4 regions of the Anaerobacillus sp. MEB173 genome follow, and region 4 is predicted to be linked to each of the others. Evidence: riboswitches for the same ligand, from Rfam matches in the RefSeq annotation. Region 4 holds a riboswitch; each other region holds the start of a gene.

Region 1 (8,149 bases), on a different contig from region 4:
CCATACATTTGCCTGTACACATTTACTGTATACATAACGACCCTACATAGTTCCCATTACCATCAAAATGGTATTAACAAATTTTAGTACTCTATCAATATCTCATTACACATATATAGTAGGTTCACCCGCTTCACTAATCGGTTCTATAGTAAAAGTCACTTTAATCATCCTCCTCCAACTTCTCCAGCAACAAGTATTTTTCGAATGCGTGGTTCAAGATGTTGATTGATATACTCTTTTACAAATTGATTACGAGCTTCAATATCCTCTTTTCTTTTTAAAAGAAATACACGCTTCGTCCGCATAGAGACTGGTTTTGTGGACCACTTTTGTAGTGCTTCGAGTTGCAGTTCTGCTTCCACTTTTCTAATTATCAAGGCATCATTTATTCTTTCGTAACGCCCTTCTTTCAAATCAGGAAAACTATTTACTAGTTTTTCAAGTTTACCTCTCAGAGCTTCGAAATCATCCCACAAAGTGTCGGTTAAAACGTCATGGACAGTGTAGACCAACTCTATTTTCAAACGTTCAGCATCTGATAAAGGATCATCTTCTTCCAATGAGTCATTATGAACTGGATATCGCAGTTGACAATGGTTGCCAATGTCATCAAAAATCTCTTCTAGAGGAATCCTCTTCTGTCTTAAATCTTTTATATGCAGCGCAATCCTTAGATCTAGCTCATCATAAACTTTCTTTCCTGTTGAGGATGATCTATTTACACAATGAATTTTCATGTCTTCCAGCTGCTTGAACCAATTGTCGATTGTATTACTATGGCATTCTATTTTTTTAGAAAACTCACCAACCGTAAGATGCTCTTCCATGTTTCTCTCCTCCTTTCATTGAAATGGATAGCACAAGTGGAACTGAATTAGGATTTTAGTTCCCGAATCAAATCTATTCACTGGCTATGGTTTGGGTTATCGGCAACACACCGAAAAATTCGAACCCTCAAATTTTTCCAATTTAACCGACAATAGTAATCCGATCATTCTATTCGAAATTTTATTACTCAATGAACTTTTAATCTTATCCTAAAAGACGTTACCATCTTTCAGTGGTGTATCCTCTGTTAATCCTCTGTTAACCCCCTGTATATCCCCCTTTATAGATGTACGTCCTTATTACCTCCTTTGTATGTCTTTAGTATGTCCTTCGAGTATTTATGTCCTTCCTTTGTACAAACTTAGGGCGTACAGAAATACATAATCCATTTATTTAAGACAAATAATAAAATTAAACGCGTACGGATATTGAATTATGTGGATACACCTAACAATAATGAAAAATGTCTTATGGAAGGATGCATCAGTGTGGAACAAAATAAGAAAAAAAACAAGATGGTAAATTTCCGTTTACGAAAGGACGAGGATCCACTAATTATGAACTGGCTAGATGCACAATCAAACCTAGCATCTGCATTTCGATACATGATTAGAAAAGACAGTTTAACCCATGGAATACGAGATTTAGCAGAGAATACAGTCAAAAACGAAGTACAAGCACTTAATCAAACCTTTGATGAATTGTTTGAATTACTACCTAAATTAAAAATTGAACAAAAACTAACTCTATACTTTAAACTACAATCAGAAGTGAATAGTAATTTTCAGCAAGGAGACAGTCAGATACCCTTCGGTAATCAAACATCAGCTATACAATCATTTGAGAGTAGAAAAAAAGGACTGGATTCCCAATTAGGAAATAAGAGCAAAGTAGATGCACCAATTTATGATGAGAAAACCTCTTCGGACGTTGGAAATAAAGCCGATCATCAAATTGGTCTACCTAATCAAAATTTTAAAAAAGAGAACCAATTGGAAAACAATGCGTGGGAAACGGGTGTTAACTCTGCACAGAAACAGGAAGGAAGTGAAAGAGGAGTTAAAGAAGAGGAAATAGATAGTAGGTCATCGCAGCTTAACGGACAAGAAGATACTCATTTACCATTTACTAATGAGGATAAAGAAGTGAAACGTAAAAAGAAAAAGAAACAAGACACAGAAGACCTTCTTGAATTCTTTAGCCAAAATGATTAATTAGAGTAAAGAAATTTTGTAGGTTTAGCTATATTAATATAACAGGATTTAAACAGATTATGCGCGTAGTTTTTTTTAGCATTATCCTTCAAAAAAGTGAATTTGTTGACCTAGAAGATAATGGTAATAAAAAGCAAATAAAAGACAATACTAATAAAATATATCTCTTTTTTGAAGAGAGTCGGCTATTGGGGTGATATAACTTTGATACAGTTTGAGGTGTTAATATTGGATTCAAAAATCTGCCAATGTGATCTTTGTGGAAGTGAAGTAGTTTGTGAAGAAGTTTTAGAAGACTTTTTTGTTTGTTTTAAGTGTCAGAAGGATTCATACGTAGAATCTCTGCCTGAAGGAAGAACTCCGTATTCAAAAAAACAAATTCACCGTTTAATGAAAGAACGAAATCTATCTTATGGCATCGTTGATATTAATAACAATATATTAGAAATTAAATTAACCGAAGATGATGTTATACTTACAGGAACGGTATATATAAATAAATTAACGACAGTTGCAGGTGATAGAGAAGATTACGAAGATTATGTTTGGGTAGAAGAAGAAACAGAAATAGAACCTTTTATCAGGTTATTCGAGAATCAAAAACATATATTTTACCAAGATTTTGAGGATTACATAGAATTTTAAAATGACATTTAGCTTAATAAGGTCACAGTATTACTTACCTTTATAAAAAATCCAAGGGTAAGTATTTTTAATTATAAGGGGGCCTTTGGATTTGCTCTAATTATCCGTTCCCTAATTTCACTGGTTTCACTCCGCCCCTTTCATTAAATTTTCTTGTTACTAGGATCGTTATCAGAACTTATGCCCTAAATCTACTCTCAAAAGTTTTTAACACTTATATGCACCTAACACTCGAACCTGAAACTTAGTAAATCCCCATAAAACAGTATTTACATATACTCTTATTTTGGGTTATCATTTTTATAGGTCTTCCGAAATGGTAAACTTATCCTAAAGGAAAGAGGGCACAAAACTCTAGGGTCTAAGGCTTTATAAGCTATGATCGCCAGTTATCGAAGAAGAGTTTCATAAAGGGGGCCTACAAATATGGATGATAAATTAAACGAAATTAAAATGTTACGAGAAGCATTAAAAGAGACGTGGTTTGAGCATTGGTTAAATGTAAACGTTTTCACCCTAGAATGGTGTATTATTGTTATTTCGATTGTCTTGCCTCTTTTTATTTTTTGGAAGCTTGTTGATAAAAAGAGATTAAGAGAAATTATATTTGTAGGTATAACCGTTGCGTTAATTGGGTTTTCTTTAGACCAAATTGGCAGTTCATTACTCTTGTGGACATACCCCTACACATTAACACCTCTTATGGTAGAAGCATTTGATCCTGCTAATTTTTCAATTCTCCCTGTCATCTATATGCTTATTTATCAATGGTTCGCTAAATGGAAGAGCTATGTGTATGCACACATAATATTTGCTTTTTTCGCTGCATTCGTTGGGGAAAATATTTACGAGTGGCTTGGATTATATGAACTAACAAATTGGCAACACATTTTCTCTGTTCCTTTTTATTTTCTAATAGGGTTATTTATAAAGTGGTTTGTCAATAAGATAATGGAAATAGAAACTATCTATTCCAAAAGTACATAGTCATCAATAATAACTAAAATAATACATACCAACTATTCGAGATTAAAAAGTTTTCTTTGATAATTGATTAATAACCTATCCAACTCCTGACTACAAGCAACTGTTTCAGGGTTATTTAGTCCTTTTGTTTCTCCAATTTTGATCATTGTAGTTCTTAACTCATTAATATTTGATATTATTTCTGATTTCCCATCTATTTGGACCATCTAAAATTCTCCTATAAAAGTATTTTAACCCGCTTGAAAATGGCGATACAAAATTCATTATCTACAATAATAGAATCAAAATAAAGCCAGAGGATATACAAAAATCTCGTATATCCTCCTATGTAGCATTACCAGAGTATTAAAAAACATTCATTTTTGACAGCTTTTTTGACATTTATTAGATATTTTCAAATGAGAAAACACTTCTAATCATGGGTTCATTTTCTTTCCAGGTTTCAGGACAAGGCAATTTTAATATATTTAAGAGGTCTTCAAATTTATCAACTAATCTACCGTCAAATTGAGACCAAGAACATCGTTTTAACTCCCTTAATGCTTCTTCATATGTCAAAATACTTTGATTGTAACTTCTTCGATCAATCGTCATCGTATCAAAAGCATCACAGATTCCAATAATTCTCCCTTGAAGAGTAATGTCCTCACCTTCTAATCCTCTTGGATATCCTTTCCCATCCCAACGTTCGTGATGATCACGAACAAAGACAGCAGCGCGTGGTAGGTTAAGCGTTTTTCTCAGAATGTTGTTACCGATGGTACTATGAGCTTGTATAATTTGATACTCCAAATCCTCTATTTTAGAAGGCTTCAATAATATTTCCTTCGTTAAACCTATTTTACCAATATCGTGCAACAATGAAGCGATTTTTAGGTCATCATCATAACAGCCCACCATTTTACCAAGGAGAATTGAAAAATTCATTACTCTTAAGGAATGATATTTAAATAGTCTCAAAACTTCATTATCTTGAGAAATTTGACTAAATAATTCTTCTGCTTTTAAAAACAATTCCTCCGATTTCATCGGGGCAGTCCCCTCCTATTTACTCTAAAAGTAGTACGCAAAGTATAAACTTTTTATACATTAAATGGAATCTAGTGGGTAAACACCCTTGAAAACTAAAAGTAATTATAAATTTTTTAGTTATTTATTACCATAAATTTGGTAACCATATTGAAGTAAGAACGGAGGTATGCAAAATGGAAATAAAACATGAAATTCGCTTAACATCTGCTGAAATTACGAGTCTTTGGCAGAATTACATTATTGATAGCATGTCGATATGTGTTTTTCAACACTTTCTTGAACACATTGACGATCCAGAAATTGGCGAAATTTTAGAACATGCCATGAAAATTGCCAAAGAACACGTAGACTTCGTGGATGGGGTATTCAATAAAGAGGGTATTCCTATTCCTAAGGGATTTTCAGACAAGGACGTAAATCTTACTGCACCTCGATTATTTCAAGATACTTTTTATCTTAATTACCTAAAAATCATGACTAAAGGGGCACTTGCTACTTATGCAGCTATACTTCCCAATATAGTAAAAAAAGAAATCAGGGAGTTTTATTCAAGGTGCCTTGAATCAACATCAGAGCTTTTTAATAAGTCTACTGAACTTTCGCTTTCTAAAGGGATAGAGATACGTCCACCTTATATTCCTTACGAAAGAGAAGTTGATTATATCCAAAAACAAAGTTTTTTATCTGGATGGTTTGGTGAACAACGCCCACTTACCGGATTTGAGGTTATGCATCTCTATTCGAATGTTCAAACAGCAAAAATGGTTCAAGCATTAATGTTGGGGTTCGGCCAAGTTGCTAAATCTAGAGAGTTAACTAACTATTTTATCAGAGGAAAAGAAATCACAAGTAAGCATATTGAAATTTTTTCAAAAAACCTTAGTGCCTATGACCTTCCAGTTCCAATGACTTGGGACCATGAGGTGACTACTTCAACAACTTCACCCTTTTCAGATAAATTATTGATGTTTCACATCAGTGTTCTCAATACTGCTGGAATTGGAAATTATGGTGTATCGTTATCGTTAACCCAGCGACGTGATATAGCCGCAATTTATACTCGTCTTTTTGCTGAAATATGTAAATACGCAGAAGATGGGGCTAATATTTTGATTGATAAGGAATGGATGGAAAGGCCCCCTCATGCTGCGGATAGAGAAGAGCTAATTAAGCATAAAATTCAGAAGTAAAGACATTATTATCCGTACATAACACTAAATCAAAAATTAATTACGGTATTTTCATTCTGATTAAAAATAGTTTTGATTTGCTCCAATTTCTTTAGACAAAAGAAATTTCAACTCTAAACATCAAAGAAAAAGGGTATATTTTCCTACATTTAGAACATTATAAAAGTAGTTGTAAGAAATATGACTTTCCTTAAAAATAATTAACAATTGAAATGTATTTAAACTAAAGGAGGATGAATAATGGCGAATCGTAAAAAGAATGGAAACCAAGTACATAACGGAGATACAGAATTTGCAACAGAGCTTACGCAAAGTAAAAAAGCAAGGAAAAAAGCTGCAAGAGAAAGAAAAAATAATAGTTAGTGAACCTATAACCATATATCAATAGAGTATGGTTATTTATTTTTGTCTTAATAAAAAGGAACGGTTTAAAGTTATTGATTAATTTTTAACGAAATTCTACACTTACAACTAATTTAATTCATTACGAACGCAAAAAAACCGCCTTTCCCCCGTCAGCGGTTTTTTTGTGTTGCTATCAAGTAAAACAAACTTACAACCTTAAATTGTACTATTTTAATAAAAATATACTTAAATGTGGTGTAATATTAGTTTATAAAGTTTAAAACTACCGGAAAAGCCCTATGAAATGAAGTGATTGATGATTTCTCCTTGGAAGATTGAGTATAATTAAAATAAAAGGACGTGATAAGAATGCAAAGAAAACAATTGGGAAAATTCGATGAAGCTGACATATTTCCAGATGGTGTTTTTGCTTTTCCTCCCACTTCAGAAGAACCTAAAGTCAAAATACGGGCGTTGGGCGAATATTGCAAACAAAAAGGGGTTACACCTGACCAACTATCTAAAGAGGAAATACAGCAATTCTTAGTAGTTGATTGATCCTCTTTATTCTTACATAATACAAAAAGGCGATACCGCTTGGTTGTCAGTGAAATCTGGAACTGTATAAACACTCTTACTTGGTGAAGACAAAAGCCCTCAAATCCTAAAACAACTTTGAAGATTTCGTCAAATCATTTTCTAAATCCTTTAAGGAGTGCTTCCAATTCTTCAGCCGAATACGGTGTATGTTTTGCTACCTCTTCAATTGAATCACTATACACAAAGCTTTTCACAACGGTTAATATCCCATGATTGATTGCATCTTTTGTTCTGGTCCGTTCATCTAAAACAGCCTTCTCTCATGCATCCAATTAATCCACCTCTAATCTCTAGATGATAAAGACTAAAACCATCGCAATTCTATACAAGTCTACGTCACTTAAATCCTTCTGTTTGATTAACAACTGAACATCGTTAATCCCTTTCTGGTTAACATATTGTCTTAGTTGCTAACCTTCTTCTCCTGTTGCTTACGCCACCCGTATCGAGTAATTCCTCGTGGCTTGTACACTGATAAAATCATGATCAGAAGTAATACCACCAGTCCACCGACAGCGTGGTTTATTCCTGCCCCCATTAAACGAAGGTCGGATATGGAAGTTGTCGGATCTGCTGCTAGGCCAACCATCCCGCTAAGTGTTTGTGTAAATCCAAGTAAGATGATGGTAGCAAACACTGTTAGCACAAGTTTAAAAATGACCCAATAGTGCCGAAACAACCCCCATGGGGTGCCCAATGACATGATAAGCCCAGTTAAAAGTGAGGCAAAGGCCAAAGGAACAAGGACGTAAAAAGTGAGAGGTTCCAAGACAAGATAGGCGGCACGTACCATCTGAGCATCTTGGCTTTTCTGAGTTATTATCGCCAGTGCTAAATAAGCTATCACTGCACCAACCCAGCCAACCGAGATAGTGATATGCATAGTAAGCGAGAATTTTCGAATGCTCGGCGTCATGTTCATCAATGATCACCTTCCGAAGTCATATGGTTACTTGACAATAATTGACCTATTGGTGCGTTCTGATCAAGCTGTTCGTAAGATTCTCCCCCTTGGAAGTGGCGACCAGGACCATGGTTTCCACCAATACCAGTGAGTTTCAGGATGATGATCAATAGGACCAGAATAATAACAATGACCGCAGACACCTTCACCCAACGTGGTGTGCTTGGTGGTTGATCTTTAGTATCATTATTTGAATTCGGTAATTTACTCATGAAGGTAACCTCCTCTTTACTTTCAAGCATATTAGAGAAAAATAGTATAGCATTGCTTATGAGCAGAAGATGACATGTTAAAGTACTATTTTTTCTTCTACGTACCATCATTTAAACGAGTCTAATAAA
Region 2 (8,149 bases), on a different contig from region 4:
CTATTTGCTGAATTCCCAACAAATAATCAGTCTTTTAAACAAAATAACGTACCATATGTCCGCCAACCCACTCAAAACTGCCTTTTTGTCACAAATAACGTACCTCATGTCCGCGAACCCAAATTCTCCTGCCCATCGACTATCTCTCAAGATAACAAAATACCCCATACCTGCCCTATCATTAGTCACTCACAATCTAGTAATCCCCCTGTTTTCCCGAACCGCCTATAGCATGATCCGCTTTTGGAAAACCACGCAACCTTCTTTTCTTTGAAAAAAACATTCTGCTTCCCGTTTACTCCTGCCACCACATCTGTTTCACCCTTAAGCACCAATCCGGATCACCACAAAAAAATCTCAAAAACTAAGCACCTTTTCCACATTGATTCGCTATATACACAGTAAAGGAGTGGTTCATTATGATCAAAAACGGTTCAATCGAAAATTTCGCTGCGTACTCACAGTTTCACAGTGTCAACGAATTCAATGCTCATATCGAATTATGGCTTAACCAGCATGGAAATCAATTCTCAAAAGGAGAGCACATCGGTCTTCAACGACTGCTGCGTTACTCCGTCAAAATCATTGGTGTCGCCAATGTCAAAATCGCCACCGCGCTAAAGGTCATTCACGAAGAATACTACGGCAACGGTATTTCCCGCTCAACCTTCAAACGAATGATCGCCAAAGCAAAGTACCTTGGCATACTTGAAGTCATTGAGCTCAAACGTGAAAGCGGCGGCCAATCAAGTAACCTCTACGTCTTTCAACGCTTTCCAAAATCAATGACCCAGAATGAACTGCCGCACAACAATGACTTTGCAGACAAAAACGCTAACCTTGAACCACCGACTGATAAAGCACTTCCACCAGTACATAATCCAGACATTCAGGAACATCATGAAACACTGCCAAACGCTCAACTCGAACCACCCAACGACGAACAATTGAACCACCATAAAACTACTTTATCTTTGAAAACTACTAATAATAAAAAGATAACTAAACGTAACCAAACGCCATGTCATAACAATCACACGATTGACCTACACATCAATGAACATCCTCTTGATCATTCATACACAAGCGAGCGAGTACCACATTCATTCAAAAACCTAATGAAATCCTTCTGTGACCATTATGACAAAATCGAGGAATATTGGAGCATGGTCCAAGTAGCCGCCTACAAAAACAATTACGACAATGACGGAGAACTAATGACCGATATTGCCATCCAATCATTCAAGCAAATGATTCGTGGCGTAAAGAAGAAAACGATCCGCAGGCCTATTGCCTATTTTTACGGGATACTGATGAAGAAGTTTGAGGAGGTTTATGTTAAGGAGTTGAGTGATAGTGACTTTGGAGAAGGGTGTGCAGCTGGTACGTGGCTCGAGCGATGAATTTACCTTTTTCAGGTTTGAAGAGTAAATCCTGTTAAAGCAGATAACAGGCATCGGTTCACTCCACTTTTGCAATTATTTTTGTATATTAACCCAATGCTCTTACACATTTGCTTTAAATACTTAGTTACAAAAATAGAGGTATGCACCACAAACATCTTTTTTATTAACTAACTTTTTCACGGTATATATATTTTTAATATTGTTCGTTATAAAATATTATGATAAACTTTATAACGAACAATATTTATTAATTAGAATAGGAGATGGTTTGTTTGAAAAAGAGAAGACTAGTCATGTTTTTAGTAATTACGTTTGCTTTGACTTTTGCTTTAGCTACTGTAGTTGCAGCAAAATCACATGGACCTGATGTATCGAAAGAGCTTGCCGATGTACGAAAAGCAACAGTAAAATATCAGGATATTCAAGTTGCCTTTGATGATGGGTATGCAACAGATTACCACGTAGTCCCTAATATGGGCATTCACCTGGTAAGAGAAGATTTGCTATTTGATGATGGTAAGCTTGACCTACTAACCCCCGAAGTTCTTGTTTATGAACCTAAGAAAAATGGTGGTTATAAACTAGTAGCTGTTGAATACATGACTGTTGGTGGAGAGCGTCCATCATTATTTGGTCAACAATTCGATGACGGCCCTTTCGGTGGCTCCTTTGCTTTACATGCTTGGGTATGGCAAGCAAATCATGATGGAATGTTTGAAGCATTTAATCCCAATGTAGCAAATGCAGAATAATAATTCGTATCATTTATAAGATAAAAGTAACGCACTACCGCACCGGGGGACTTGAACCCATATTGTATTGTAATGGTAAAAGAAAGTGATGTATAATATAGTTATAAACAACGTAAAATGAAAAAAGACCAAGTGCTGCTAACACTTGGTCGACGCAACTACATGCCGCATGAAGAGCGGCTGACCGTTAGAAAAACTAAATCAATTACTAAAAAGAAGTAACTTATCCTATTCCATTGGTCGTGGGCAGGCGGTTACTTCTTTTTATTTAGATAGACGACAATAGTTACAATACTTTACCGCACTGGGAGTCAGGAACCCATATCTATAATTTTGTTTAAACGTGTACGTTCAAATAAAACCATTAATTGTGATGTTAGGTTTTTAACGGTAACATTTCCACCAGTAGACATTACTCGTTTTCTTATCGTAACAATTACTCCTAGGAACGTACTATCAAGTTCTCTTACCTGATTAAAGTCAAAAACAAAACTCGTGTATCCCTTAATAATATATTCAATCAAATTTTCTCTTAATGCTGCAGCTTCTTTAGAGTAGATAGATCCATTTAAAGTTACAATCACTCTATTTTCTCGTATTTCTATATCTTGAGACACTCTTCATCTCCCCTTTATATTTTAAATTTATCCACCGTTTGTCTTAAGTGTTGAGCTAATTCGTTTGTCTCACTTGCTGTTGCTGCTACGGTTTCCATGGATGCTTTTGTTTCCTCAGATGATGTCGATGTTTCTTGAGCATTAACAGAGGTATTTTCTATACCTGTTGCAAGAGTATCAATCAGCTCTACAATTTTATCTGATGATGCAACTTCTTCACTTGTAACATTTGAAATACTCTTAATATCGCCAACAGTTTTGTCTACAGCTTGGAGTATTTCCTCTAATGAAACTCCACACTCACTAACGATTGATGAGCCTTTATCGACTTGTGATTTGCTATCTTTAATTGCCTGAACAGCATCACCTGTACTATTGGAAATTTGTAAAATTAATTCAGCAACCTTTGTTGCACCTTGACTAGACTGTTCAGCTAATTTCTTAACCTCATTTGCTACAACGGCAAAGCCTTTACCTGCTTCTCCAGCCCGAGCTGCCTCAATCGCAGCATTAAGTGCTAATAAATTAGTCTGCTCAGATATATTTGTAATCATTTCAGTAATTGTTTTTATCTCTTCTGTATACTCATCCAAAGTTTGAATAAAACGCTCTGTTTCATCGGTTGAAGATTTTATTCGTTCCATACACTTAATTGCTTCTTCAACTGTTTTCTTACCGTTATTGGCTGTTTCGTATGTAATTTTCGAATTGTCAGCAGATGAGAATGACTTTTCTTTAGCAATTTGAATCAATGATGAAAGCTCTAGTAATGTTGCAGAGACTTCTAACATTGTTTGATTGCCTTTTTCAGCGTCATTTGATGTTATCTGTCCATTTTTTGAAATAATGTTAATTGCATTTGTTATTTCCTCACTCGATGCAGCCATATAATCTGAAGATGAAGCAAGTGTTCTTGATGAACCTTCAACCTCACCTACAAGGCCTCTTAAGTTTTCAACCATTTGATTTAAACTCTCTGTTAGTTTTCCTACTTCATCTTTCGTTTTAACTGCAAGTGGTTTCCCAGTAAGATCACCGTTGGCAACATCCTCTAAACGTTTCGCAGCAGTAGAAATAGGTTTAACAATCATATTAGCAATAATGATTGCCGCTGTAATTGCAATAACAATTGCTGAAATTGAGATAATGATAAATATCCATTGTAATAATTGACCACTTTTGATTAACTCTTTTTCAAGTTCTACAATCTTTGCATCTTGCAAATCAAAGATATCCTGCCAGGCTTCAATGGCTTCAATCGCATAGACTGTACAAAATTCCTCCATTATATTAATCGTTTCTTCAAAGGAAGGCCTTTTAAATGTATGAGAATACTGGTTGGAATCACCATTGCCATATATACCATTATGATCATCTAAAACTGGAACAATATCATCAGTAATTAATGTTCTCCACCTTCTAGTATTTTCATCGGCCACTTCTATGGCATTGGAGTACTCAGGATCCTTACTGAACTCATCTAAAAGTTTTTCTTGTATGGCTATCGCATCTTCGGTCATATCTATAAATTCATTTAGATACTTTTCATCCCCGTATAAAACATAACCACGAGCTGTTACAACCCGATAAGTGACATTATGTTTCATTTCCTCTGCTTCTTTTAATAATGTATATTCTTCTTCTACCATATCCCTTACGTCTTTTGTATAATTTGAAATGCCAACATATCCAAATATACCCATAATCAATACAGTTACTACAACTAACCCAAACCCACTTAATATCTTCAATCTTAGACTTTTCATCCTTACAACTCCTATCCAAAAAATTATCTTAAAATGCTCGTGCGGCCTAAATTTAACCTCCCTTTTTTAGCTTCACATAAAAAAGCCCACCAAAAAGAATAGTGGACTTGTAAAGGTTAATATAGGTAGTATCCATTTTTAGCAAGAATGTCTAGTAGTTGCTTCAGGAATAAACCATAACTATATAGTAAATAAACAAAACTCTCACTTTACATACTAATCCTTTTCGGTAACCCGGCTACCATAGTAAACATTACTTACTTTAGGCCCGTGGCTTTGCGTCCCTAGCTTTTACTAGGTTTGCCATTTATCGTAGGAATCTCAATTTTCCATATATATCATCTCATAAAGATATATAAAAATAAAGTCAATCTTTTATCGTTTTTCGGTGAAACGTGGGGACAGGAACACTGGCCATATCAACAAAACAATTTAAAAAATTCATGTTCCCTATGGTGCAGTTGAGTATGCCATCCCGTATAAAGCTCGATTAAATATTTGTTCTCTAATGCAATGGTCTCACCAGGTGCGTGTTGAATATGATTTGCAGTGTTAAGCTCGATCACGTTTATAACTAGATTAGATTGAATAATAATATCAGCAATATGAGCATTTTCAATACTTTTTGAACTCGTATCGTCCATTGAAAAATTATATAGATTTTCACGAAGAACACGATCATACACATCCACAACACCGTGAATAAACTCTATATCATCGTATTTAATTAGGGCAAGCCCTTCCACATCTTTCACAATAAGAGTGTGGTTAACAAACAAAGTACATAAATGCCCATCTATATCTGTTTCAACCAAATCTTTTAAATTAATCGACCCTTTTTGAGAAATAAATGTATTTAGGTCCTCAAAGTTATACTTCTGCTTCTCCAGCAATCGCCCTCTCATTTCGCCTTCCCCACTCTCCTATGTACTGAAAACCTCTTACTTTCACGAAGTAACCTCTCTCATTAGTTTGAACGATAAACTAAAATGGTCATTAAAGGAGAAAAGTGCAATTGCATTCAAACCTGGTGCAATTCCATTGCATACTCGTGCAACCCCACACTCAACCGATGCAATTCCACCAAATTCCCGCGTAAATCACCTACCAACAACCATTCCCCCGGTTCTTTCATTACAGCATCGCTCTTCTAATCTGCGTGAAATGGTTTCTTTCAAGTATGCAGCTCGATAGCGTTTCGATTCAACAATCCCTTTTTGTAAATTAACGACAACGTTTTGACCGTTTTTTAGATTTACAAGCGATTTCATTTTATCGGTGCTAGATTCTACATGTACCATATGATTTAGTGCAAACCAAATACAATCGTGACTTTTTGCTGAAGTCATCGGAATAAAATAAATGTCTAACGGTGCAGCAATACAAATCGGCAGCATCTTTTTATTACCTAAAATTTTTTTAGCAGCTTCAATTGTACCTTCGTATCCTCCACCATAAAAATTGAGACTTTCACGAACAATCGAATAGGGACTTTTTAATACCAGTATCTTTTGATAAAGTTCATCAACTATCGTACATAATTTTCCGCTTTCATTATAAACCGGCCTCAATACCATCGATTCAGAGTGAATTTTATAGCTTTTTACTGATTCCATATGAATTCCTCCTATCACTATTTGATTGTACTTAAACCTTTAAAAATAGTGGAAATGAGGTTATACTTAACTATGAAAGTTGGTATAACCAATTTTCACACACGTCCTTAGGTATGTAGTTTAGCTGGCCACTACCTAAGGGCTTTTTTATTCATTACCCCATTTCATCACCTCCTTTATACTCAATACTCAAGTCTCATTTTCAATCTTCTTAATTATAATGAAAATTCAAACTTATTGGAATATATTTATTGCAAATATTTGCATCATTCGCTATTTATTTCTATATTTCTACTTTATCTACTTAACCATGCAGCAATCCCTAACACATTTGTTTTGTCATTCGTTAAGAAACGCCCCTCATCAAATACCAGTGAAGTTTTCCCTCTGAAACTTTATCATTATCCAACAAAAGCAAGCCCTGCAAGCTTCTAAACATCACATTTCACCTAACCATTTGTTACATATCGCACTGCAAAAATGATCGAAACAATGTAAATGCCGATATGACACTTTACTATCTACTAAGCTATTTTTTAATTACCGGCGGAATAACACGTGAGCGCGTTTCACAAAAGGATAAAAGAAATGCAGATTACGGAAATGACATTTGATGAGGTAGCTAAAAAGTATCAGCCTATCATTTTAAAACAGCTCAAAGTTTTAAAAGTTTATAAAAATTATGATGAATTCTATCAGATCGGCTTAATCGCCTTATGGGAAGCCTATGAACGCTTTGATCCTGCTAAAGGGAAGTTTTCAACACTGGCGATACTCTATGTAAGGGGAAAAATGCTAACCATGCTGCAAAAAGAAGGGAGATACCAAGAGACGCATTGTTATGCAAATGAGGACATGGAACAACAGCTAGTTGATCACTGTATACCGACATTACTTGAAAGAGAGATTATTGAAAGTTACATCGCCCCACTTTCGGTCAAAGAAAAAATCTGGGTTACTGAAGCAATTATAAACGATAAATCTACTTTAGATATCGCAACTGAATACAATGTTCCGCTTAGTACAGTAAAGTCTTGGAGGAAGTATGCATTAAAGAAGCTTAGAAAGTTAAATGGGATTTAGATACAGGTAAGGGTAGCCGACAAACTACTCTTCTCCCCTGGATTAACGATTGTACAATAGCCATAACGCACCGGGGAACAGGAAACTATATCTGGAAAGACGTGAATCTCATGCATTTTGAGAACATAGCAATGAACATTGTTTGCGATTTGAATATCATGTATAAAAACATATAATCAACGTAGAATGTAAAAGAGATCGAGTGCTACCAACACCCGATCAATGCAACTACACGCCACTGAAGAGCGGCGACCAATATTAAGTTATTACTCGCAAAAAAGTAACCAATCCTAACCTTGGTCGGGCGCAGGACGGTTACTTTTTTCTTGTTTCTTTGACGATTATCAAGATTAATGTGTAAATACCTATCAAAACTAAATTTGATTGTAGTGCCATCATTATTGCTTCGTAGCTCGTCATTTTCCCATCTCCCTTCTATACGGGAGATGGTCAACCGCCCATCCGCTTTATGAAGTGACACTATTATTCTAGCACATCAGTTCCCCTGCATCTGTATTAATAACTCGTGAAATTTTATATGAAACAAGATTTTTCGGGTAGTGACTGGTACCGTACCACCCGTATCCTTTGTTTCCTATTCTAACCCAAACCCTGCTAGACCTATTTCAGCAAGTTTCACATGTCCTTCAACTGATGGATGTATATCGTTTTCTAATACATTATTATCTAATCCTGTTTCAAAGGCAGTATAAGCATCTGCTATACTTGCATTATTATTCATTGCACTTAAAAAAATTAATCCATTTACTCCAGGCAGGATGTTGTGGCCTAGTTGATTTAGATGACCCCACGTTTTATCACCTTCTCTAAAAGGATTATAAATATTATAAACAACGACCGGTGCTTCTGAAATTGAACGTATTTCTGCCAAAATTTCGTTGAGGTTAT
Region 3 (8,149 bases), on a different contig from region 4:
TTTTTATTTATAAATAGTTTAATGTAGTGAAAGTTTTTGACTGTTCTGACGATATAAGAGATAACAAATACTATTGTAGGGGTGAGAAGTATGGAGATCAAGTCAGCATCATCAATTGTTCCAGTTGAACAAGCGTCTCTTAAGAAAAAAATGACGGCACATGATGACGGGAACACCTCTTTAGAAGCAAAAAGTGAAATGATGAAAGAACAAATTCAACAAGAAATTAAAAGTGTTCGCGAAGAAAACAAAACCAAGGATGATTTGTTGAAGCAAGTCGACAATATGAATGAGTTTTTGGCAATGAATACGACCTCTTTAAAATTTAACTTTCATGAAAAGCTGGATCGTTATTATGTTCAAGTCGTTAATAAAGAAACAGATGAAGTTGTTCGGGAAATTCCGCCGGAGGAGTTTTTGGACATGGTTTCATCCATGATGGAGCATTTAGGTTTTATTGTAGATAAGCGCGTTTAAAATGGCCTAAGAAGAAGGGTTGATGGCAAAAAATCGACACTTCTTTTTTATTTTCGCCTTTTTTTATGATTTTTCATTAAAATCGCCAAAAACCAACCGATATAAATAATAAGTGATTTTTGAATTAGTTAAACGCTTAATTAAAGGCAGAAGCTATTGCTTACATAGAAGTGCAGTGTAAGTAAGGAGGTTAAACGAATGAGGATAACTGGTTTAGCCAGTGGGATGGATATAAATCAAATTATGAAGGATCTCATGCGCGCAGAGCGGATGCCTTTGGATAAATTAACACAGCAACGTCAAACTCTTGAGTGGCAGCGCGACTCCTACCGGGAGATGAACCTGTTACTGACAAAGTTTCGTGACAATATTTTTGATGGTGTAATGAGAAGAGCGAATATGACGTCAAAAGCGGTCATTAGCTCTAACTCTGCGAAAGTAACAGCTACGGCCAGCGCAACTGCAAGTAATGCCACCTATAACATACAAAGAGTCGACCGCTTGGCATCGGCTGCTTATAATTCGAGTGCTGAATCAATTTCTAATGGCGAGAAGATTGACCCTAGTAAAAGCTTACGTTCCATGAAAGGTAATCTAGCTGATTTTGATTGGGTAAAGGAAAACGTTACTGGTGAAGAAATTCAGGTAAATAATGCTGGAACTAGATTTAAACTGCAAAATGGAGGAATAAGTGATATCACTGCTATAAAAGTAGACGGTGTAGAGTTTAGCGTTTTTACGAATGCTGCCGATTATAATAATTCAGGCGATACAAATAAGGTACTTGTCAATCAAGATACAGGTGATCTTACTTTTAATAAACAATTAAGTAAAGGAAGTTTAATTGCTGCGGATTATAGCTATGAATATGTTGAATTTGGGATTACAACCCATACATCAAAGGGTCCTGTAGAAGCCACCTTCAAAATTAACGCTAATGAATCTCTAAATGATGTAATCACGAAAATAAATAATTCAAAACTTGGGTTAAATGCTTTTTATGATGAACATACAGATAAAATTACAATGACCCGTAAAGAAACCGGAAACTTTAATACTAATGGAGAAAATCCAACAACAGGTGTGAAAGAAACGGGTGGGTATGAAATTGATTTTACGGAGAGTGTGTTTTTAACAAATGTCTTGAAGTTCGATCAGACTAATGAACAAGGCGGCGAAAATGCCCAATTCACAATCAACGGTCTTGCAACAGAACGTCCAACAAACACATTCACAGTCAACGGTGTAACGATCACCCTAAAGGACACATTCACTGATGGAGCTGTAAACCTTACAGTTAATACTGACACGCAAAAAATCTTCGACACGATCAAAGCGTTCGTTGATGAATATAACGAAATGATTGATACGATTAATGGGAAGTTGAAGGAAGAGAAATATCGCGATTATAAACCGTTAACAAAAGAGGAAAGAGAAGCTTTGTCTGAGCGAGAAGCAGAGCAGTGGGAGGAAAAGGCGAAAAGCGGGATGCTTCGCAATGATCAAATGTTATCAAGTGGCTTAAATCGCTTGCGGGTTGATATTTACACTCCTGTAGCCGTTGGTGAGAATGCCCCATTTAAGCAGCTGACAGATTTAGGTATTACGACAACAAGTAATTATATGGATCGCGGGAAGCTGCAAATTAATGAGGATAAGCTGAGAGCAGCGATTGAACAAGATCCGGAAGCTGTTTTTCAAATTTTTGCAGCAGATGGACCGACGAATGCTGATAAGGGGATTGCACGACGGATGCGTGATAGCTTGGCAACGACACGTGACCAGGTCGTTTCACGTGCCGGAGCTGAAGGGCGCTTGAACCATCAGTTTACCCTTGGAAGAAATATTAGTTCACTTGATGATCGTATTTCTAACTTTGAGCGTCGTCTTCAACAAGTAGAAGATCGACATTGGCGCCAATTTACGGCAATGGAAAAAGCAATGCAGCAAGCAAATAGTCAGGCTGAATTTTTATATTCCCACTTATTTGGGTCACAACAATAATAAAAGAGATTTTTAGGAGGTAAAAAAATGGCCATTCCAAACCCATATGCAGCTAAATATAAACAAAATACAACAGCGACAGCTTCACCTGGTGAACTGACGCTAATGCTTTATAATGGCTGCTTAAAGTTTATCAAGCTAGCGAATACGGCAATTGAAAAGAATGATGTTGAGGCAAAAAATACGAACATCATCAAAGCGCAAAATATTATCCGTGAACTTATGGTGACATTAAAAACGGATAGTGAACTTGGACAAAATATGTTGAGAATGTATGATTTTGTCTTAAGCCGTTTGATTGATGCAAATGTCAAAAGTGATCGAGCGGCACTTGCCGAGGCCGAACAGTTTGTAACAGAGTTCCGTGATACGTGGAAAGAAGTTATTGCCATTGATCGTAAGCAACGTCATGGTCAAGGTGGTCAGGCATAGTGTCTACGATCAAAGCTGTGTATGAGGTGACGAAGCAATTATTTGATCACCTGCAGATGCAGATGCCAAAGGAAGAACGGGAATCTTATATTGAAAGAATTGAACAGCTTCTGGCAGAACGTGAAGACCTCATCAAGCAATTAAAGGATACTCCTACCGATTCTGAGAGGAAGCTTGGGCAAGTCATTGTAAAGATGAATCATGAGATTAATAGTAAGTTAAAGATTGCATCTGTGATGATTAATAGAGATATTAGTGATTTAAATAGAAAAAAGGAAACAAACAAACGATACGATCATCCTTATGAATCAGTATATACGGATGGACTATTTTTTGATAAGAAAAAATAGAAGGACATAAAGTGACAAGTTTTGTCAAAAAGTGCTTACAGTTTGTAGGCACTTTATTTTTTTACTAGAATTTCCAACGGGAATTAATTACCATTTAATTACATTTACTAGATATTTGTGGATATATGTCACAAAAATTGGAACTATTATTGTAACTAAATCGTTGGAAATGTGTTACTATTTGATTAGATTAAAATGACTATAGGAAAACGAATGATTTTTAAGACGTAGGATTTCAGTAGGTATCTAATGTAATACTCTATTTTCGGAATAATAGAAAGGGCAAACTTATTGAAAAGTAAGGACGCAAAGCCTCAGGTCTAAGGAAAGGTAGCATTTTTTCTATGATAGCTGGGTTGCCGAATAATTGGAGGTTATAGTATTGGACATACCGCATATAGAGGTGAAAAATAGTTTCATTGATAGAGAATGGTTGCGGTTATTAATTGAAGCTAAGAAAATCGGTCTGACACCTGCAGAAATCAGGAAATTTCTTAATGAAAACAAAGAAACTAAGAAGGGACATTATTCAGCTCCTTCTTAGCTTTTGCCATTTTGAAAATTCAAGAAATTCCTTGAACTGTTCTTTTGAGATACCTGACTCTTGAGCCTCTTTCGCAAGTTGTATCCATTCGTTATCTAATTGTTTGTCAACGTCTTCTTTGTCCGTATCTAGTAAAAAAGGGACATCAACATTAAGTTCCTTTGAAATTTTATCTAGAAATTGTATAGATGGATTTGTTTGAAGGTTTCGTTCGACTGAACTTAAGTATGACTTGGCAACTTGTGCACGGTTTGCAAGTTCGGTCATTGTTAACCCTTTTTTGGAACGTAAATCACGAATTCGGGAACCGAGCATTTAAAAACCTCCGTATAATAATTTATCGTCTTACTATCATAATACCATATTTTAACTATGGAAAATAGTAGTTCCCCCACTAATCCACTATAAAAGTTTCTTTTTTTTATTTTTTTAAAAGAGGGAGAATAGGACAAAAAAGCACCTCGCATAGGCAGCGAAGCACTAATATAAAACATACCCAGGATAATAGAGGAGCGGTAAACGCCACAGAAATTGTAGTCCACTATAATAAGAGAATTATTCTAATCGTATATGCACCTACATCTCTGTGGCATTTTACCGCTAAACTGCAAACTTGTGCTGAAGTGATACATGGCTAGAATGAATGGAGTAGCTGTTAATGAAACGAGATCGACGGAAGCCGACTAGCAGCAAGTTTGTTGCATGGTCACTGTAATGGGTAGAAATTATGTAGCTGTGAACATGCTTGAATATGACTGACCAGTTGTCCGGGGGTATGACAAGGGGCGATATAGAAGTAAGAAGCAAGGTAGTTATGTTTATGTGGTGTGAAAGTTTGTAGTATGTATGGACTAGTTCTTTTTGGTACCTGACTGATCACTACTTCTTTATTATATGAGAGGGTTACCCTAATTGCAATAATTTTCTGACATTTTTTATGACTTTTTAACAATTTTTGATGTATTTTGTCCTAGTATGTAAGATGGAGAAGTGAGGAAATGTAGCAAAGGAAATTCGACAAAGAGTTGTCGAATTTAAGATGACGAAATAGTTTGACTACAGATAGTGCTATTGTTATATTGAAATTGTGGAAGGGATTTCATACACTGCCTCCACTGGATTTTATTTATGAAGGGAATGTGAAACATGCAAGGAAAAGTAAAATGGTTTAACGCAGAAAAAGGTTTTGGGTTTATCGAACGTGAAGATGGAGACGATGTGTTTGTACACTTCTCTGCTATTCAATCTGAAGGATTCAAAACTTTAGACGAAGGACAAGAAGTTGAATTCGAAATCGTAGAAGGTGCTCGCGGACCACAAGCGGCAAACGTAAACAAGCTTTAATTCACATTCCTGGACAAAATGGGGACTAGATGAATATAGCGATTACATCCCACCTCTTTACGGGGGTGGGTTTTTATATTTAAATAGCTTAATGTTAGTTAAGCTGAAATGCATCGCGGAACTTCTTTTGTCACAGAAAGTTACGTTTACTTAACAAATGTTTGGTTGTATATTTAGTTTGGTAATGGGTAACCTTATTTAGGGTTGATGATGTTTATTCCTTCACAAAAACGACAAATATTTTCAAAGTTTTAGAAGGAAAAGAATTTAAGGAAATAGAATTATGTAAGTATAAGAAAGGAGGAGTTTTTTATATGAACTATAACATTCGTGGTGAAAACATTGAAATAACTCCAGCTTTAAGAAACTATGTCGAGAAAAAGGTTGGTAAATTAGAGCGATACTTCGACGATACTCCAACTTCTGATGTGAATGTACGTATGCAAGTGCTCAACAATCAACACATTATTGAGGTAACAATTCCAATGGCACAATTACTATTACGTGCTGAGGAAACTCATACTGATATGTATGCAGCAATCGATCTTGTTGTTGAAAAGCTTGAGCGCCAAATCCGTAAACATAAAACGAAAGTAAATCGCAAGTTCCGCCAAGAGGGCAGCTTAAAATATATGTTCCGTAATGATGTTGAGCCTGAAGCAACATTTGATGAGGACGAAATCGAAGTTGTTCGTACTAAGCGTTTTAACTTAAAGCCGATGGATGCTGAAGAAGCAATTCTTCAAATGGATATGCTCGGTCACAATTTCTTCGTATTCTCAAATGCAGTAAACGGTGACACAAACGTCGTATACCGCCGTAAAGACGGACGCTACGGCCTAATCGAGCCGGAATAAGAATACTTAACCAAGAACACAGCGGAAACGCTGTGTTCTTTTAATGTAAAATGTAAAATGATTTAGTTTACTCAAAGAAGCACTTTCAAACTCCCTAGGTTTTAGTCTTTTAATTTTAAATTTTACATTCTACATTTTACATTTTACATTTTCTTTTCAACTCTAAACTCTAAACTCTAAACTGAATAAAGCTCAAACAAAAATCCTCCCACAAACCGCAATTTTACATTTTACATTCTAAATTTTACATTATATTTGAGGTTCCTTGTCTCCATTACCGTAAACTGTTAAAATTAAAGTTAGGCTAAAAGAACATAAATTTTCCAGTATTACATATAAAAAAGTTAGGTTTTATTAATGAACACAAGCTATGTTAGTTGTGATAAAGGGAGCGTATAAACAATGTTAGGATTATTAAAAAAAATTGTTGGTGATCCTGGTCAGCGTCAGCTTAAGAAGATGCAGAAAACAGTGGATGAAATTGAGGCATTAGGCGATGAGTTCAAGAAGCTGTCTGATGATGGGTTACGTCAGAAAACGGAAGAGTTTAAAAAGCGCATTCAAGAGGACGGCGAGTCATTGGATAAAATCTTGCCTGAAGCGTTTGCGGCTGTTAGGGAAGGCTCAACCCGAGTACTGAATATGCGCCATTACCCTGTTCAATTATTAGGGGGCATGGTTCTTCATAATGGAGATATTGCCGAAATGAAAACCGGGGAAGGGAAAACATTAGTTGCGACTCTGCCCGTATACTTAAATGCATTAACAGGTAAAGGTGTTCATGTTGTTACTGTCAACGAATACTTAGCTCGTCGTGACAGTGAGATGATGGGTGAGCTCTACCGCTTTTTAGGACTGACTGTAGGTTTGAATGAAAATAGTTTAACGAAGGAAGAGAAGCGGGAAGCGTATGCTTGCGATATTACATATGGAACGAACAATGAATTTGGCTTTGACTACCTTCGTGACAACATGGTGTTATATAAAGAAGAAATGGTTCAACGCCCGTTATATTTTGCTCTTGTCGATGAAGTTGACTCGATCTTGATTGATGAGGCTCGTACTCCGTTAATTATTTCAGGTTCAGCTGAGAAGTCGACGGTTCTTTATATGCAGGCAAATGCATTTGTTCGTATGCTGAAAAAAGAAGAGGATTACACACTTGATGAAAAAACAAAAAATGTTCAGCTGACTGAAGAAGGGGTTAACAAAGCCGAAAAGGCGTTTAATATTGAAAACTTATACGATTCCGCTCACGTTCAGCTTAATCACCATATTAATCAAGCACTAAAAGCGCATGCGGTCATGCTTCGTGATACAGATTATGTTGTTGAAGACGGTGAAGTCGTTATCGTTGACCAATTTACAGGACGTTTAATGAAGGGGCGCCGCTACAGTGATGGTTTGCATCAAGCGATTGAAGCAAAAGAAGGCTTGAATATTCAGCGTGAAAGCATGACGTTAGCGACAATTACGTTCCAGAACTATTTCCGCCGCTATCAGAAGCTTTCGGGTATGACGGGTACTGCGAAAACGGAAGAAGAAGAATTCCGTAACATTTACGGGATGAATGTTTCGTCGATTCCTACGAACAAACCGGTCATTCGTGATGATCGTCCTGACTTAATCTACAAGACGATGAAAGGAAAGTTTAATGCGGTTGTCGAGGAAATTGCTGAACTGAATGATAAGGGTCAACCAGTTCTTGTTGGTACAGTGAGCATTGAAACGTCAGAACTCGTTTCGCAATTATTGAAAAAACGCGGTGTAAAGCACCATGTATTAAATGCGAAGAACCATGAAAAAGAAGCAGAAATTATTGAAAATGCTGGTCAAAAGGGTGCCGTAACCATCGCCACGAACATGGCCGGCCGTGGTACGGACATTAAGCTAGGTGAAGGAGTGCTTGAGCTTGGCGGGCTTCATGTTCTTGGTACAGAGCGCCATGAAAGCCGTCGTATTGATAATCAGCTTCGTGGTCGTGCGGGGCGTCAAGGGGATCCGGGTTCTTCTCAATTTTATTTATCAATGGAAGATGAGCTTATGCGTCGCTTTGGCTCTGATAATATGAAAACAATGATGGAAAAGCTTGGTATGGAAGAAGATCAGCCAATTGAAAGCAAGCTTGTCAGCCGTGCAGT
Region 4 (8,149 bases):
GGGAGAAAACACTAGATATAAGAATAATAGAGAAAAATGAAACATAAAAAATAAGTACTAATAGAAAAAATCGATAGAAGAGGAGCCTTTAAGCTAGCTCTCCTCTAAAGTCGGTTGAAGGGGTGTTGTTGATATGATTCCTAAAGACATAAGCTCCTCTGTTAAGAAAAAGGATCATGATGGCAAAGTATCGGGACAGCTGCCCTATATCAGTGACGTAAAGTTGGAAAATATGGTGTATGGGGTGATGTACCGTTCGCCGATTCCTTATGGGAAAGTGTTGTCGATTACGTTACCAGACTTACTAGATGGCTATTCGGTTATTGGTGCGGAGCAAATTCCTGGACCGAATTTTGTCAAGATTATCGCTGAAGATCAGCCTATTTTTGCGAATGAGTGGGTCAATTATATTGGTGAGCCGATTCTGATGCTTGTCGGCGAAAAGTTAGATGTGCTCTATCGATTGTTAAATGAAATTAAAGTGGAATTTGAAGAACATCAAGCTATTTATACACTTGAGGAAGCCATTCAACAAAAGTCAACCACCGGCGTCATGGCAACATATGAATTTGGTGAACGTTTGGAGGTTATTTCTGCGATCGAGAGGAAGGCTTACCGAGTAGTAGAAGAAGAATACGAAACCGGTTATCAAGAGCATGTCTATTTAGAACCTCAAGGCATGCTGGGTATCTATAAAGAAGATGAAATCCTCGTTCAAGGTTCGATGCAATGTCCTTATTATATTAAAGATGCATTGATGAGTGCGTTGGCATGCGGAGAGGATGATGTGCGAGTCATTCAAAGCCCGACCGGTGGTGGTTTTGGCGGCAAGGAGGAATTTCCTTCGATGATGGCTTGTCACGTGGCGGTTGCTGCCAAAGTGATCAAAAAGCCAGTTTTGCTCTTGTTTGATCGACATGAGGATATGGTCGTCACAACAAAAAGGCATCCAGCAAAATTCAAATATAAAACGGCGCTCGACGAAAGTGGAAATATATTAAGTATGAATGTTGAACTCTTCCTTGATGGGGGAGCGAATGCAGGATTAAGTTCGGTCGTTTTGCAGCGTGCCTTGCTCAACAGCGCTGGTGTGTATAAAATCCCGCATTTTCATGCAAAAGGCTATGTGCTAAAAACAAACACCGTTCCAAACGGCGCCTTCAGAGGCTTCGGTGCTCCGCAAAGCTTTGCCGGTATTGAAAGTCATATGGCGCATATCAGTAATCACGCCAACATCGATCCGCTCGAATATAAACGAAAATATTTAGTGAAGCAAGGAGATCCAACCATTACCAAAGGCCGATTCAGAGACACGATTTTAATGGAGGATATGATCGAAAAGCTACTAACTACAGTGGACTACAAAAAGAAAAAAGAAGAACTTCAGCGGTTTAATCAACAGAATGCGCGGTATAAAAAAGGGATCGGCACCTCGCTATTCCTGCATGGCTGTGGTTTTACTGGCAGTGGTGAAAGAGATCATATTAAGGCAACGGTAAAATTAACAAAATCGGCGGACGATGTAGTTTCGATAAAAATCTCAAACGGGGATATCGGTCAAGGCCTGATCACAACGATGTGTAAAATTGTAGCTAAAGAATTAGACATGCACTATGAAGACATTTTGTTTCTTTATCCTGATACGAAAGTGGTTCCAGATTCCGGGCCAACTGTGGCTTCAAGGTCGACGATGATTGTCGGAAAATTACTCCAGCGCGCAGCTAGTAAACTGAAAGCACAGTGGCAATTAGGAGTGGCACAAGAGGTCGTTGAACATTATGTTCATCAAGAAATGATTCCTTGGGATGAGGAGAAATTTTCAGGTGATGCCTATCCTGCATATTCATGGGGAGTCAATCTGATTGAAGTGGAAGTGGATATCCTAACGGGAAATGTGAAATTAGAAAGAGTGTACGGAAGCTATGATATCGGGAAAGCAATCGATGAACGAATTATCAAAGGACAGATTGATGGCGGCTTGGCTCAAGGGATTGCCTATGGGTATATGGAAAAAATGACTTCAAAATCAGGCAGAATTCAGCAAAGAAGCATCACTGACTATGGTCCTCCGACGGCAATGGATGTTGTAACGATTGAAAGTCAGCTTTTTGATAATCCTTATGCAGGTGGTCCTTACGGGGCAAAGGGTGCAGGTGAACTAACGTTAATCGGTGGTGCTCCGGCACTGCAAGGAGCCATTGAGGATGCCCTTCAAATAACCTTTCACCAAATTCCGGTGACCCCAGAAATCATTATCGAAAGTCTTACGAGAGAGTAGGTGAAGCTTTTGATTAGATTTAGACTCAATGGAAGAATAGTAGAAACCGCTGCAGATCCAACTGTAAGATTACTAGATGTAATAAGAGATGAGTTTGATTTAATTGGTACAAAGGAAGGCTGTGGGGACGGAGAATGCGGAGCTTGCAGTGTTCTCGTTAATGACCTTGTCCAAAACAGCTGCCTGATCCCAATTGGCTCGATTGAAGATGCTGATGTCCTAACAATTGAAGGCTTCAGTAATACAAAACAATATGAAATATTAAATGAGTGCTACTCTGAGGCGGGAGGAGTGCAATGCGGCTTCTGCACACCAGGCATGATCATGGCAAGTGCGGAACTTTTGTCAAAGCATCCACAGGCTTCAGAAATTGAGATACGGGAAGGAATCTCCGGCAATCTTTGCCGTTGTACGGGCTACAATATGATCGTTGATGCCCTTAAGCTCGCTGCAAAAAAAGGTGAAGGCCTATGGTAGATAAAACAACATCCTTTCGCTTTGAGCGTTTAGATCAGACGTTAACACAGTTAAATAACGAAGACTGTATGATCATTGCCGGCGGAACCGATGTGATGGTCCTTCACAAAAATTATCGTGGGCTGCCAGCTCGGATTGGTAAACCGGTTGTTTTTATTGATCACCTTAATGAACTTAAGCAGGTTTATATTCAAGGTCACGACCTTCATATTGGGGCCTGCTGCACCTATAGCGAACTGCTGGAAAACCGGTTCATACCTGATACGTTAAAGAGGGCAATCAAAACGATTGCGGCACCGGCAATTCGAAACAGAGGCACGTTGGGTGGCAACATTTGCAACGCTTCACCGGCAGGAGACACGTTACCGCTTTTATACGTTTATAATGCTCAGCTTTTGCTGCGCTCTGTTAATGGACAGCGTCTAGTGGATATAAGTGAGTTTATTCAGGGGCCAAGAAGAGTTCAACGTTTAGCGAATGAGTTGCTGGTGGAGATTATTTTGCCTGATGTATTAGATGAAGGTTCTCGGATTATTTTTGAAAAAATCGGTAACCGAAATGCTGATGCAATTGCAAAAGTATCGTTTGCCGGCTCGCTTCGGTTAAAAAAAGATCGAATTGTGGATGCAAGGTTCGCATTTGGAGCGGTTGGACCGACAATCGTACGTTCCTCAGCGATTGAACAGAAGCTGATTGGAAAATCATTTCCTTTGGATCAAAAGGTTATGGAGGAGATCATTGCGGACTTTGACTCGATCATTAAACCGATCGATGATCAGCGCTCAACAGCAGCCTATCGAAAAACGGTTGCACTGAATCTTTTGCGATACTTTTTAAAATAAAGGATGAGGGTGAATTTATTAGCTTAGTGAATTCACCCTTTACATGATTCGCTCCATAGATGGAAAGGGCAGCTGGACGAAAGGTAATTCCAATAGGGGGAAATGATCATGCTCATAATGGAAAAAGTAGCGTCATTAACAAGACGGAATGAAACCTTTGCACTTGCGATGATTATCGAATCAAGAGGGTCGACTCCCAGTAATGTTGGAAAAATGATTGTTTACCTAGATGGTACGATTGAAGGGACTGTCGGCGGTGGACTGGCTGAATATTATGTAATAGAAGAAAGTGTGGAGGCGATCCAAAAGGGAAAATCAAAAATTGTCGAATACAAATTAAATAAAGATGCTAAGGATGGAATAAAAATGAACTGCGGCGGGACAATCCGTGTATTTATTGAGGTCTATAAATCACGACCTGAGCTCGTCATGGTCGGTGCGGGTCATGTATCCTATGCACTAAGTAAGGTCGCGGATTTTCTGGAATTTCCTTATAAGATCGTCGATGACCGCCCCGGATATTGCACGAGTGAACGTTTTCCTAATGCCTCCAACTTATTTGTTCATGAAGATATTGGCAAAGCAGTGATCGAAGCCGGCCTTAATGAAAAATCATATGTTATGATTGTTACAAAAGATAGTGATGATATTGCCTTAAAAACAGCACTCCATTATCCATGTGCCTATTTCGGAATGATTGCCAGTAAAAGAAAGGTGATTCGCATTTTTAAGAAGTTAATAAGCGAAGGTGTAGCCAAGGAACGACTCGATTTCGTGCATACGCCAATAGGGATTGACATAGGTGCAGAAACAACAGAAGAAATTGCCATCAGTATAATAGGGGAAATCATAAAAGTGAGCAGGAAAGGGCATACTGCTGTGGAACCAAGGGAGGATTCTCTCGTTTCGAGTATTCAGAGTGGCGAGGACGGGTGAAATTGATTTTGTGTAGGTACGACAATAGATAAGAGAGTTAGTTTTCATAATATAGTATTAGCCGGTGAAATTTTACAACGAGTAAAAATTTCACCGGCTTTGATTATTGTTGAATAAAAATATGAACAACTTCTGATAAAAAATGGAAGAAGACGAGTAGCAGAACATTAAATAGTCTAATAAGAAACCTCATCATGATAGGCTTTCTTACGTATCATTTGGATCTTGAATGGGATACTTACGGTCTTTTCTTTGTGGTTTAGATCGCTTCATCATCCAAAGTAAGATCACAACGATAACAAGGAGTAGAGCAATAATTACAGTTGTCCATGGGAATGTCTTAGGAGCAATTTCAACTTCTCCACGTTCTTCCATCTTTTCCTGTGTCTCTTTGACTTGCTCATTTCTAATCGAAACAGTCTGCTCATAGGTTTGAGTTTGTCCATTTACATTAAGAGTAAATGTTACGTTGTAATCATCAGGTTCTAACGTTCCTTCTGACCATCTTATCGGGTAATGAAAGGCTGTCATGGGAGCCATTTTAAATGATGGCATGTCTCCTGTAAGGGAAAATGGTTCATCTTTACTTTTTGTAACTTTATATGTTCCTGAGATATTTGACACGATAACGGGATGTGAGTTACCCATAGGGACCATAATTGCCATTTGTTCAGGAGAGTAATGTGGACTTTCAAAGGTTAATGAAGGTGTTTCTTTATAATCTGTTATATCCACTTGTACTCCAAGGTTTACGGCTCTATATTGGTCGATTAGTAGTTGGGAATCTTCTTCCTTCTTAGTCAATTCTTCTGTGCCCTGAAAAACTCGGAATTCTATACTCCCAAGTAACGTACCATTTATGTCTGGAACATTGACAGAAAACTCAACAACCTCTGAACCCAAAGGACTGAGTGTTAATTCCTTAGGGTTTTTCACAAATTTAGTAAACTGAAACTCATCATTGGTGATTGCTGTTCCTTCTAAAATAGGTTCTGTTTGATATAGAATACCTTGATTTCCACTATAAGCATTTAAACTGCGAATCGTTACGTTCAATTCTTTATCACTGTCGTTGATCACTCTTGCTTGTAACGTGACAGTCTCATTCGGATTACCTTTTAAGTGGTAATAACCTTGATTCCCAATTTGAGATTCAGGAAAAATCGGCTCTACCCGAAATTCAAAATCATTTCCTTCTGCATAAACCAAGAAAGAAGGGAATGATAAAAACATAATGGATAATAGTATCCAATGGATTTCTCGGATTTTCAATCGTACCACTCCTAAAATAAAAAAGTCCTCCTTAGTATTGGAGGACTTTCAAAAAATTAACCATTTATTAAGGAGCAGTGTTTAGAGAAACGGTTGCTTCCGTTTTGTAAGTTTTTGCATATGCATTGGCTGGAATTGTTAGTTCTACACCTAAGTTACCGAACGAAAATGATCCCATACCACCATCAATTTGAGCAGATAAAAGTTTAACTGTACTTCCTGTATCTAAAGCTGTATCTAGAGAAACAGGCGTAATTGTTGAAGTTTCTGATGACGTTGTATCCTTTTGAGCGATAGTTGGTACTGTTTTTACTTTTAGAGTGTTTGTAGCAAGTGCCTTACCATTTGTTACATAAACATTATCTACAGTGTCAAATTCTTTGAATTGTGCTAAAGTCATTGATACGTTCCATCCTGATCCAGTTCCACGAGCATCCGTAATGTCAGCAATTGTCCAGTCTGCAGATGTTGTAATTTGAGTACCGTTAAGTGTTGCAGAAAGTGGTGCAAATGTAACGCCTCCACCAGTTAAATCTCCACCTGTTACAGTAGATGTAGTAGAAGCGAATGATTGTGTGCTGAATGCAGTTGCTGCAATACCGAACGCCATAGTAGTAGCAATTACTTTTTTGAATAAAGTTTTTTTCATTTTGTTTCCTCCCACAGATTGATTGTTTGATTGATTTATAGAAAAGAACTTGTTTTTCTCCATTAAAAAATCCCTCCAAAACAAATTTTGATTTGAATCGGAAGAATATTGAATTTCAACTCGTATTGTGAGTATCATTCTCCATTCTTCAGCGGCCCAGCCACCATAGTGAAATTCACCTTAGGTCTGTAACTTTGCGCCCCAATCTTTAAACTGGTTTGCCTTTAATAAAGAAATGAGAACGATTTTTGACTCTCTGTATCTATGTCGAATTTTGTCGTCCGTCACTCTCTGAAACTAATATTACTCTGTAAATCAAAAAAAGGATATACATCAAATTATTCCAGTGTAACATTCAGAAAAATAGAGTTAAGAAATGGACTCTTTATTTGATGAAGCTACTTTAAAGGTTATACTCGTTGATGATTAGTAAAGATAATTCAACAAGTAACAGGCACTTTTTTGAATCTTTTTCTCTATTCTTATCATAATAAAAAGATAAGATGATTGAGGGAGGAAAGTATGATGGATTCAAAAGTGTATGATTTAATCGGAATTGGAATTGGACCTTTTAATTTAAGTCTTGCAGCATTGCTTGATGATCATTCAGAGGTTCAATCACTCTTCTTTGATCAAAAACCTCAATTTAATTGGCATCCAGGGATGTTAATTGTCGGGACAAGACTTCAAGTTCCATTTATGGCTGATTTAGTAACATTAGCTGATCCAACGAATCAGTATAGCTTTTTAAATTATTTATCCGAAAAAAATCGAATGTATCCGTTTTACTTTTTACAGCGTTTAGATATCCCGAGAAGAGAATATAACGATTATTGCCAATGGGCTGCCGCCAAGTTGTATAATTGTTGTTTTGGTAAAAGAGTAACTGAACTTGAGTACATAGAAGATAAAGAAGTTTTTAGCGTAATAGTCGAAGATATTGAAAAATCTGAGGAAAAAGAATATAGATGCAAGAGCCTCGTGTTGGGTACAGGAAGCACACCGGTTATACCAAAATCATTTCAAGTTGATTCTGAAAAGAATGTTTTTCATACCTCTAAATTTTTACAGTATAAAGAAAGTTGTCGAAATGCGAAATCCATCACAATTATTGGGTCCGGTCAAAGTGCTGCAGAGGTATTCCGTGAATTATTAAAGGAAAGAATGGAGCACCAATACCAATTAACGTGGATTACTCGGTCAAGAAGCTTTTTGTCAATGGAAGAGTCAAAGCTGAGTGTTGAGCAATTTTCTCCTGACTATGTGAATTATTTCTATAAGTTTCCTCAGGAACAAAAAGATAAAATTTTTGCATCACAAGATTTATTATACAAAGGAATTAGTTCACATACGATTACCGATATTTATAATTTACTATATGAACATTCCGTTTCAGGGGAGGACATGAATGTAAAACTTCAGGTTTTAACGGAAGTTAATGGAATAAAAGAAAAGAATGGAAAATGTGAAGTTTTCTGCACACAGTGGCAGCAAAATAAAGATTTTACCCACGAAAGTGAAGTTGTCATTGTGGGTACAGGCTACCGTCCGATTGTTCCGGAATTTATAAAAAAGAACTTAGGGGAATACATGTTTTGGGATGAACAAGGTAGATATGAAGTAGAAAAGGATTATCGTTTACGTTTAAAAATCCCAAATCAGATTTATGTTCACAGCGGAATTTCACATTCTCAT

Evidence for each region. Region 4 has a riboswitch for cyclic di-GMP ahead of ACJ2A9_RS00320 (WxL domain-containing protein). Riboswitches for the same ligand answer to the same signal wherever they lie in the genome.
Region 1: it holds a riboswitch for cyclic di-GMP, as region 4 does, so the genes downstream of both, ACJ2A9_RS19515 (CBO0543 family protein) here and ACJ2A9_RS00320 (WxL domain-containing protein) in region 4, are expected to answer to the same signal.
Region 2: it holds a riboswitch for cyclic di-GMP, as region 4 does, so the genes downstream of both, ACJ2A9_RS17900 (methyl-accepting chemotaxis protein) here and ACJ2A9_RS00320 (WxL domain-containing protein) in region 4, are expected to answer to the same signal.
Region 3: it holds a riboswitch for cyclic di-GMP, as region 4 does, so the genes downstream of both, ACJ2A9_RS13800 (anti-repressor SinI family protein) here and ACJ2A9_RS00320 (WxL domain-containing protein) in region 4, are expected to answer to the same signal.

Annotation. Positions count from the first base shown of each region.
Region 1 is NZ_JBJMAU010000016.1:14,906-23,054, reverse strand. Features, by position in the region: gene ACJ2A9_RS19530 (MerR family transcriptional regulator) at 168-830, opposite strand; gene ACJ2A9_RS19525 (hypothetical protein) at 1,320-2,045, shown strand; gene ACJ2A9_RS19520 (hypothetical protein) at 2,274-2,690, shown strand; cyclic di-GMP riboswitch class I at 2,999-3,087, shown strand; gene ACJ2A9_RS19515 (CBO0543 family protein) at 3,117-3,677, shown strand; gene ACJ2A9_RS19510 (Spo0E family sporulation regulatory protein-aspartic acid phosphatase) at 3,710-3,883, opposite strand; gene ACJ2A9_RS19505 (HD-GYP domain-containing protein) at 4,062-4,706, opposite strand; gene ACJ2A9_RS19500 (DUF3231 family protein) at 4,883-5,899, shown strand; gene ACJ2A9_RS19495 (hypothetical protein) at 6,140-6,262, shown strand; gene ACJ2A9_RS19490 (hypothetical protein) at 6,614-6,802, shown strand; gene ACJ2A9_RS19485 (DUF2269 domain-containing protein) at 7,248-7,637, opposite strand; gene ACJ2A9_RS19480 (hypothetical protein) at 7,766-8,020, opposite strand.
Region 2 is NZ_JBJMAU010000011.1:65,752-73,900, forward strand. Features, by position in the region: gene ACJ2A9_RS17885 (hypothetical protein) at 420-1,403, shown strand; gene ACJ2A9_RS17890 (hypothetical protein) at 1,679-2,158, shown strand; gene ACJ2A9_RS17895 (STAS domain-containing protein) at 2,470-2,775, opposite strand; gene ACJ2A9_RS17900 (methyl-accepting chemotaxis protein) at 2,790-4,541, opposite strand; cyclic di-GMP riboswitch class I at 4,767-4,856, opposite strand; gene ACJ2A9_RS17905 (hypothetical protein) at 4,961-5,446, opposite strand; gene ACJ2A9_RS17910 (competence protein ComK) at 5,642-6,157, opposite strand; gene ACJ2A9_RS17915 (sigma-70 family RNA polymerase sigma factor) at 6,746-7,240, shown strand; gene ACJ2A9_RS17920 (SGNH/GDSL hydrolase family protein) at 7,836-8,149, opposite strand, start outside.
Region 3 is NZ_JBJMAU010000006.1:75,739-83,887, forward strand. Features, by position in the region: gene ACJ2A9_RS13780 (flagellar protein FlaG) at 91-477, shown strand; gene ACJ2A9_RS13785 (flagellar hook-associated protein 2) at 676-2,481, shown strand; gene fliS (flagellar export chaperone FliS) at 2,509-2,913, shown strand; gene ACJ2A9_RS13795 (flagellar protein FliT) at 2,913-3,263, shown strand; cyclic di-GMP riboswitch class I at 3,535-3,627, shown strand; gene ACJ2A9_RS13800 (anti-repressor SinI family protein) at 3,646-3,807, shown strand; gene ACJ2A9_RS13805 (helix-turn-helix domain-containing protein) at 3,793-4,122, opposite strand; gene ACJ2A9_RS13810 (cold shock domain-containing protein) at 4,954-5,151, shown strand; gene hpf (ribosome hibernation-promoting factor, HPF/YfiA family) at 5,466-6,008, shown strand; gene secA (preprotein translocase subunit SecA) at 6,411-8,149, shown strand, end outside.
Region 4 is NZ_JBJMAU010000001.1:68,856-77,004, forward strand. Features, by position in the region: gene ACJ2A9_RS00290 (nucleotidyltransferase family protein) at 1-15, shown strand, start outside; gene ACJ2A9_RS00295 (xanthine dehydrogenase family protein molybdopterin-binding subunit) at 134-2,278, shown strand; gene ACJ2A9_RS00300 ((2Fe-2S)-binding protein) at 2,279-2,755, shown strand; gene ACJ2A9_RS00305 (FAD binding domain-containing protein) at 2,749-3,597, shown strand; gene ACJ2A9_RS00310 (XdhC family protein) at 3,706-4,533, shown strand; gene ACJ2A9_RS00315 (WxL protein peptidoglycan domain-containing protein) at 4,741-5,805, opposite strand; gene ACJ2A9_RS00320 (WxL domain-containing protein) at 5,873-6,454, opposite strand; cyclic di-GMP riboswitch class I at 6,602-6,687, opposite strand; gene ACJ2A9_RS00325 (lysine N(6)-hydroxylase/L-ornithine N(5)-oxygenase family protein) at 6,980-8,149, shown strand, end outside.